2 regions of the Sphingomonas sp. Leaf62 genome follow, and region 1 is predicted to be linked to the other one. Evidence: riboswitches for the same ligand, from Rfam matches in the RefSeq annotation. Region 1 holds a riboswitch; the other holds the start of a gene.
What was found. A riboswitch is a leader RNA that binds a small molecule or an ion and turns the genes downstream of it on or off. The one in region 1 is predicted to bind cobalamin.
Positions count from the first base shown of each region.

Region 1 (4,366 bases):
ACACGCGGGTCAGCTTGAACGCCTGCGGATCGAGCTTCGCCGTCGATTCGAGGTGCGGCCCGCGGCACATGTCGAGCCACTGGCCCTGCCGGTAGATGGTCAGCTCTTCACCCTCGGGCAGTTCGGCGGCCCACTCCGCCTTGAAGGTCTCGCCCTGCTGCGTCCAGCGGTCGATCAGCTGCTGGCGGGTCACGACCTCGCGCTCGAACTTCTCGCCCTTCGCGATGATCTTGCGCATCTCCGCCTCGATCAGTGGCAGGTCCTCGTCGGTGAAAGGCCCACGGCCCGGCGCGGGCGCGAAGTCGTAATAGAAGCCGTCGTCGGTCGCCGGACCGAAGGTGATCTGCGTGCCCGGGTAGAGCGTCTGCACCGCTTCGGCGAGGACGTGCGCGAAGTCGTGGCGATGCAGTTCGAGCGCATCGGCCTCGTCCTTCGTCGTCACCAGCGCCAGCGCCGCATCGCCGTCGAACGGTCGGTTCAGGTCGCGCACCTGCCCGTCGACCCGCGCGGCGATCGCCGCCTTGCGCAGACCCGGCGAGATCGCGGCGGCGATGTCGGCCGGCGTAGTGCCCGGCGTCACCTCACGGACGGCACCGTCGGGGAGGGTGATGCGGAACAATGCGGACATGCGAAGCGACCTGACATGCAAGGGAGATAAACGCCTGCCGACTAGCCGCTGGGGGCGGGGAGGGCAAGGACACGCGCGCTCCTACTCGCCCACACCGTCCTTCCGGCGAAGGCCGGAATGGCGGCAAGCGTCAGGGATCACTCCACCGCCGCGCCCGCGTCGGTATAGGTGATCCGGATGCGGACCCAGCTGCCGATCAGCGGCCGCCCGCCGACGCGCGGCGGCAGGATGCGGAATTGCCACGCCGCCTGTCGCACCGCGCCGGCCAGGCCCGATCCGCGCGCCGACTGGCCGATTTCGCGGCAATCGGTCACCTGATTGTTGGGAATGGTCCGGCACGCGACCTCGCCCCAGCCCTGTTGCGCGCGGCGGGGCAGATAGGTCGCCAGCTCGGTATGGGTCGGGCGGCGGTACCAGTCGGCGGCGTAAAGGCGCTCGCCGCCACCGCTGCCGCCGCCGGTATCGGCCTCCGCATCGCCGTCGCCGCTGTCACCCGTCGCACTGCCGGTGCCGACCCCCTCCGCGCTGCGGGTGCCGGGGGTGATGGCGGCCCGTGCGAATTCGCGGCCGGTCATCGGAATGACCTTTGACCAGACGTCGGACGAACGGTCGGCGGGGACCGGCGGGGGCGGCGGAACCTCGGGCGGCGGCGTCACCGTCGCGGTGGGCGGGGCGGTCGCGGCGCTGCCGGCGGCGGCCTTGCGCTGGACCTGTTTGGCCGGGGCGGCGGCGGGCGCGACCCGGTCGGCGGGCAGCATGTCGACGACCAGCGGAGATTTCTCACCCGGCGGCGGCGACATCATCGTGGGGGCGATGCGCAGCAACAGCCACAGGATCAGCACATGGATCGCGACGACCAGCACCAGCGTCGTCAGGCGCCGCGACAGCGGCGGCGGGCTTTGCGCGGAGAACCGTTGTTGAATCACCTGCGTCGCCACGCCGAAGCCCCTAGCGCAGCCGAAGCGCAAGGGCGACGGGAAAGAACGCGTATCGCCGGCCAACCGACAAACGGCGCGCGTGGCGCGAGAGATTGTCGAGCGTCGTCCCGTATAGCGGTCATCATCGCCGTACCCATCTTCGCGCAGAGAACATCACCGTCATATAAAGATATCTTTATATCATCATTGACAGTCCTAGCCCGATGGTGTTGAACGCCCATGTCGAGGTTCCCTATCCCAGGCGTGGCGATGGGGCTAAGACGGGAAGCCGGTGGTGTCCTTCGGGGCAGAATCCGGCGCTGCCCCCGCAACTGTAAGCGGCGAGCGGCGGCTCCATTTCGTGTCACTGGGTTCCCGCAAGGAGCCTGGGAAGGCCGGAGCCACCGCAGTGACCCGTGAGCCAGGAGACCTGCCTTTCGACGCCATAACGTTCCTCGGACGGGGGTTCCTCCGGTGGATCGCGCTTGATGCGACGGTCCGTGGCGTGATGCCTTCCCGGCCCGTCCGTACCCTGCGCGCTTTCGCCAGACCTCCCGCCCGCAAAGCTTGGGTGAGTCATGACGAATAGCGGCTTCACGTTTACGCTCAGCAGCTTGTCCTTCGACGAGGAGTATCGTCCGGCCGACAACACGCGCATCACCACCAACTTCGCCAATCTCGCACGGGGGACAAGCCGGCAGGAAAATCTGCGCAACACGCTGGCGATGATCGACCATCGCTTCAACGCACTGATGCACTGGGACAATCCTACGGGGGATCGCTACGCGCTGGAGCTGACGATCGTCTCGGCCGCGCTTCGGACCGGCAAGGACGCCGAACCCTTCCCGCTGATCGAGATCCTGCACACGGTCGTTATCGACCGGACCCGCGGCGAGCGGACCGACGGCATGGTCGGCAACAATTTCTCCTCCTATGTCCGGGACTATGACTTCAGCGTCGTCCTGCCGGATCACTTCAAGGCCGGGGGCAGCGGCGCGCCGGAGGGGTTTGGCGACCTGCACGGCAATCTGTTCAAGCAGTTCCTCGGTTCCGGCGCCTATCGCGACCGTTTCCGCAAGGCCCCGGTCATCTGCCTGAGCGTGTCGAGCAAGGAAGTCTATCACCGGACCGCCAACACGCATCCGATCCTCGGCGTCGAATATCGCACCGGCCGTTCCTCCGCGACCGACGCCTATTTCGCGAAGATGGGCATGACGGTGCGCTACTTCATGCCGCCGCACGGCGTCGCGCCGCTGGCCTTCTATCATATCGGCGATCTGGTCAGCGAGTACACCAACCTCGAACTGGCCAGCACCATCGCCACGATGGAGACCTTCCAGAAGATCTATCGGCCGGAGATCTACAACGCCAATTCGGTAGCCGCCGAGCAATACCGGCCGAGCCTGACCTATCAGGACTATTCGCTGACCCGCATCGTCTATGATCGCGAGGAGCGCAGCCGGCTCGCCGCCCGGCAGGGCAAGTTTGCCGAGGAGCATGTCATCAAGCCGCATGGCGCCGCGCTCCGGCGCTGGTCCGCGACCTGCGGCCTGTGATTCCCAGCTACACGAAAGATTTTGCATCATGACGACCCTGTTGCCGACGACCACCGCGGGCAGCCTGCCCAAGCCTTCCTGGCTCGCCCGGCCCGAGACCCTGTGGTCACCGTGGAAACTGGAGGGCGACGAACTGATCGCGGGCAAGCAGGACGCCTTGCGTCTGGCGGTCGACGATCAGCGGCAGGCGGGGATCGACATTCTCGGTGACGGCGAACAGACCCGCCAGCATTTCGTCACGACCTTCATCGAGCATCTGGACGGCGTCGATTTCGAGAAGCGCGAGACGGTACGCATCCGCAACCGCTACGACGCCAGCGTGCCGACGGTCGTCGGCGCCGTCTCGCGGTCGAAGCCGGTCTTCGTCGACGACGCCCGTTTCCTGCGCGCCCAGACCGAACAGCCGATCAAATGGACGCTGCCGGGACCGATGACGATGATCGACACCCTGTACGACGCGCACTATCGGAGTCGCGAGAAACTGGCGTGGGAATTCGCCTGCCTCCTCAACGAGGAAGCCCGCGAGCTGGAGGCGGCCGGCGTCGATATCATCCAGTTCGACGAACCCGCGTTCAACGTCTTCTTCGACGAAGCCAATGACTGGGGCATCGCCGCGCTGGAGCGCGCGGCCGAAGGACTGAAGGCTGAAACCGCCGTTCACATCTGCTACGGCTATGGCATCAAGGCGAATACCGACTGGAAGAAGACGCTCGGCTCCGAATGGCGCCAGTATGAGGAAACCTTCCCCAACCTGCAAAAGTCGACGATCGATATCATTTCGCTCGAATGCCAGAATTCGCGCGTGCCGATGGACCTGATCGAACTGATCCGCGGCAAGAAGGTAATGGTCGGCGCGATCGACGTCGCCACCGACACCGTCGAGACGCCCGAGCAGGTCGCCGACACGCTGCGCAACGCACTGCGCTTCGTCGACGCCGACAAGCTTCTGCCCGCCACCAATTGCGGTATGGCACCGCTGTCGCGCGACGTCGCGCGGGGCAAGCTGAAGGCACTGGGTGCCGGTGCGGAAATCATCCGCAAGGAATTGGCGGCTTGACCACGAACAGGCGACAGGGGCGGTCAATACGGGAGTATTCAGGGTAGATACCATTCTCTAACGGCCGCGGATGACGTCTATATCCTTACCATTCTCTTCAGGGTGATGGTCGCGGCGATCATCCCTGTTGGCTATGCCGGCAGGAAAAATTCTCGATTTGCCAATGCAGGGTGTATGACGGATGCGGTGCATGCGAAGGGTGGACTTG
Region 1 is NZ_LMLN01000010.1:56-4,421, reverse strand. It holds gene thrS (threonine--tRNA ligase) at 1-628, opposite strand, end outside; gene ASE91_RS06400 (hypothetical protein) at 766-1,566, opposite strand; cobalamin riboswitch at 1,774-1,997, shown strand; gene ASE91_RS06395 (putative oxygenase MesX) at 2,124-3,101, shown strand; gene ASE91_RS06390 (methionine synthase) at 3,130-4,158, shown strand.

Region 2 (4,366 bases), on a different contig from region 1:
GGTTCTGCGCATCCAGCCACGTATAGGCGGCAGCGAAGGTGAACGCCTCTACCGGCCGCAGCTTCAGCGCGAACTCCAGCCCCTTCGCCTCGGCGCGGGCGATATTGTCATAGGTGCCGTTCGGCTTGCTCACACAGACGCCGGCCGTCACGCCGAAGCACGACACGAACGCGATCAAATCCTTCGACGTGCGATCGAACCATGTCGCGCTCGCCTCGACCGCGCCGTTCAACCCGCGCTGGGTGATACCCGCATCCCAGCCCTGCGAACGCTCCGGGGTGAGCGCCGCATTCCCATATTCGCTCTGCAACTGAAACAGGGTCGGTGCCTTGAACCCTTCCGAATAGCTCGCGCGCAACACGGTGTTGCCGGCGTTCGGCGACCACACGCCGCTGCCCGAAAACACCGTCGCCCCGCCGAAGACATTGTGGTCGTCATGCCGCACGCCGCCGGTCAGCGTCAGGTTCTCGATCGGCGTCACCGCCAACTGGCCATAGACGCCCAGCAGCCGCGCCCGACCGGTCGTCGCCGGACCGCCATAGCTCGACGTCGTGAAGCGCGACACCTCGCGCTCGACACCGAAGGTCGCGAACACCGCGTCGGTGATATCGAACGACCCCTGATAATCGATGCGGTCGTTGCGCCCCTTCCCCCGGAACGTCTCGGTCGGCGTGCCATCGGGGTCGGTGTTGGTCCGGTTGCTCGACGTATGGGCATAGCCGATGCGGTTGCGGAACCGCCCGTCGAACAGCGCGGCGTTCAGACCGGTATAGCCGGTCCATTGTTCGGCATCGCCGTATTCGCGGGTATCGCCGAAGCTGAACGTCGGCGCGGGGAACCCGTCGATCTCGGTCCGCCCGTTCGAATAGAAGCCGCGCACATCGACCGACACGCTGTCGGCCAGCGCCAGAGACACGCTGCCGTTCGCGCCATAGTTGCGATAGCCGTCCGCCTCGCGCCCCGGCGCATAGGCCGAGATGCCGTCGGTGGTCAGGAAGCCGCCGCCGATGCTGGCCGATACCGGTCCGGCCTTGCCCGAGATGTTCGCGAACCCCTGTCCGGTGCCGAACGAGCCGCCCTCGCCGCGCACGTTGATCGACAGCGCGTCGGTCGGCTGGCGGGTGATGAGGTTGACGACGCCGCCGATCGCCTGGCTGCCCCACAGCACCGACTGCGCCCCGCGCAGCACTTCGATCCGGGCGATATTGCCGACCAGCAGATTGCCGAAATTGAACCCGCCGCCGGGCGAGGACGGATCGTTGAGCTTCACGCCATCGATCAGCGCCACGGTCTGGTCGCTGTCCGCGCCGCGGATGTTGACGCTGGTCGTCGTGCCGATGCCGCCGTTGCGGGTAACGGTGACGCCCGGCGTCTGGCGCAACAGGTCGGATACGACCACCGCCTGCCGCTGTTCGATGGTGGCGAGGTCGAGCACGGTGATCGCCTGCCCCACGGTATCGACCGGGCGGGCTTCGCGGTTGGCGGTGACGACGATCTCGTCGCCTTCCCCCGCCACGCGTTCGAGGCCGACCGACGATTGCGCGCTCTGCGCGAAGGCCGGGGCAGCCGCGAACAGGCACGGCAGCAACAGCAAACGGGTCTTCGAAATCTTCATGAGGCACTCCCCCCAGACATAACCAAGGGGACGCGCACCGATGACGCGGGAACAGGCTGTTCCCATTCGCGCACGACCCCCAAACGACGTCGTCACGCGAGGAAACCCTCGATCGCCCGGCACACCCCGTCCGCGCGAAGGACAACCGCGACGGGCAGGTCTCCTGGCTTCCGGGTCGTCGCCTTGCCCGGCCTTCCCGGACCGAAGTCCAGTGGCACGCGGAGGAGCAAGGCTCGCCGGTCACAGTTGCGGGGGCAGCCCCGGATGACGCGTCTAAAACGCGCTTCCGGGTTCCCTTTTCATCCCGTTTCTGGGAACCTGTCGCATCCGCGCCCTTAGAGCGCATCGGGGCACAGGACAAGATGGCGACGACAACCCTGTTCATGGGCGGCGCGCGCTCGGGTAAGAGCCGGCTGGCGCAGGCGGCGTGCGAGGCGCTGGCGGGGCCATGGACCTATCTCGCCACGGCGGAGGCGTGGGACGAGGAAATGACCGACCGCATCGCCCGCCACCGCGCCGATCGTGGTCCGGGATGGCACACGGTCGAATGCCCGATCGATCTGGCAAACGCGATCGATGCGGCGACGGGGCCGTTACTGGTCGACTGCCTGACGCTGTGGCTGTCGAACCTGATGCTGGGCGACCATGATATCGACCGCCACACCACCGATCTGCTCGCCGCGATCGGCCGGGCGGCACATCCGGTGCTGCTGGTCAGCAACGAGGTCGGCATGGGCATCGTCCCCGACCACCCGCTCGGCCGCCGGTTCCGCGACGCGGCGGGGCGGCTCAATCAGGCGGTGGCGGCGACGGTCGACCGCAGCTGGTTCGTGGTCGCGGGGATGGTGTTGCCGCTGGAGCGGTTCGATCCACACGCAACGCGGTGACCCCCGCGCAGGGGGATAGGATCATCCCTGCGCCACCACCTCGCGCAACGGCGTCCACGCCACGTCATACCGCCCGTTATCCACCGGCGCCGACGGTGCGCGACCGTCGAACATATTGTGGAGATACTGCATCCCCTGCCACGCCGGAAACACCTGATCGCGCGCGGGGAACAGCCGGCGCGTCACCCCGATCATCCGCGACAGCGCCGCCAGCGATCCGGCGCGCAGCAGACCATAGGGCCGCCCCGTCACTTCGCCCATCAACGCCGCCAGATCGCGCGCGCTGACCTCAGCCCCCGCGATATGCAGGTCGCGCGGCGCGGCGGGGTCGAGCGCGGCGGCGGCGGTATAGGCGGCGACATCGTCTTTGGTCGTCAGCGCGAACTTCGTGTCGGCATCGCCCCAGTACAGCACCCGCCGCACCCGCCGCTGGATCAACGGCATCTGTCCGTTGAGCATATCGGCGAATGCGCCGTTGAAGATCGACGTCGCCATGATCGGCGCGGTGTCGATCCGGGTGCGGAACGCGCGACGCAGGTCGAAATTGCGGTTGGTGCCGGTCGGCAACGCGCGATAATCGATCGAGAAATCGGACGGAATGAACCGTGCCGCCCCGCCGCCCAGCGCCGCATCGAGCAACCGTGTCTGGGTATCCAGAATCGTCTCGCCCAGCCCGTTCAGCGCCGATACCACGCACAACACCCCGCGACAGGCATGGGCCAGCGCCTGCGCATCGTCGAAATCGACCGGACAGGGTTCGGCCCCGATCGCTTCCAGTGCGGCGATGCGCTCGGCCGCGGTCTCGGGGCGGACCAGCGCCCGCACCTTCGCGCCGCGTACAACGGCCGCCTTCGCGATCCGTCCACCAAGGTCGCCGGTCGCGCCTGCGACGATGATCGTGTCGTTGGTCGTTTCCCGCATCAATCCTCCGAACCGCCACACGACGTCGTGCGTTCCCCGACGCAGCAACGCAAGGGGGCGGATGGGATGAATCAGGATTGGCCACGCTGCCCGATCTGCGGCAACGCCAACTGGCACGACCGCGCGCTGCCCGAATGCACCCATTGCGGGCTGACGGTCGCCGATCTCGCCTTCGACCCGGCCGCGCTTCGCGCCGCGATCGCCGACACCCTGCGCACCGGCACGCCCGAACACAGCTTCGCGCTGTCCCCCCATGCCCGCCGCAATGCGGCATGGGCGCTGGGGCTGGTCGACGGTAAACCTGCGACACCGCAGCCGCATGCCGTGACGCTCGGCATGATCGCGCGCGCCAGTGAAGCCGACGGGGTCGCGGCGATGCTGACGGGGTTGCGCTCCGGTTTTCCCCGCGCGATCGTCCTGCTCGACGGCACGCCCGGCGAGGCGGCGGCGCTCACCGGGCAAGTACCTTGGGCGCGGATCGTCGCCCATCCGCTCGACGGCGACTTCGCCGCGCAACGCAACCGGGTGCAGGCATTGACGACCGGCTGGATCCTGCAACTCGATACCGACGAACGGCCCGATGTCGCGCTGCTGACGTCTCTCGGCTGGCTCACCGCAGCGGCCGATCGCGATGGGCTGCAGTCGCTAGGCTTGGCGCGCCGCAACCGGGTCGACGGGGTACCATCGGCGCTGTGGCCAGACATCCAGTACCGGCTGAACCGGGCCGAGGTCCACTTCGCCGGCATCGTCCATGAACGCCCGGTGGTGGCGTTCGAACGCACCTCGCTCGCGCTTGCCGGGGCGATCGACCATTTTCTCAGCCGGTCGCGCGTCCTCGAACGGTCGCGCGTTTACGAAGCCATGTCGACCGGTGCCGGCCGCCCGAGCGACGAGGCGGCCCTGCTCCGCCCGTTCGCCGCCGCGACATAGGCCGCCGCCGTCT
Region 2 is NZ_LMLN01000032.1:28,710-33,075, reverse strand. It holds gene ASE91_RS18415 (TonB-dependent receptor plug domain-containing protein) at 1-1,615, opposite strand, end outside; cobalamin riboswitch at 1,752-1,952, opposite strand; gene cobU (bifunctional adenosylcobinamide kinase/adenosylcobinamide-phosphate guanylyltransferase) at 1,978-2,502, shown strand; gene ASE91_RS18405 (NmrA family NAD(P)-binding protein) at 2,524-3,423, opposite strand; gene ASE91_RS18400 (hypothetical protein) at 3,490-4,353, shown strand; gene ASE91_RS18395 (glycosyltransferase family 4 protein) at 4,275-4,366, opposite strand, start outside.
Region 2: linked by a shared signal. The riboswitch ahead of ASE91_RS18415 (TonB-dependent receptor plug domain-containing protein) and the one ahead of ASE91_RS06395 (putative oxygenase MesX) in region 1 are both predicted to bind cobalamin.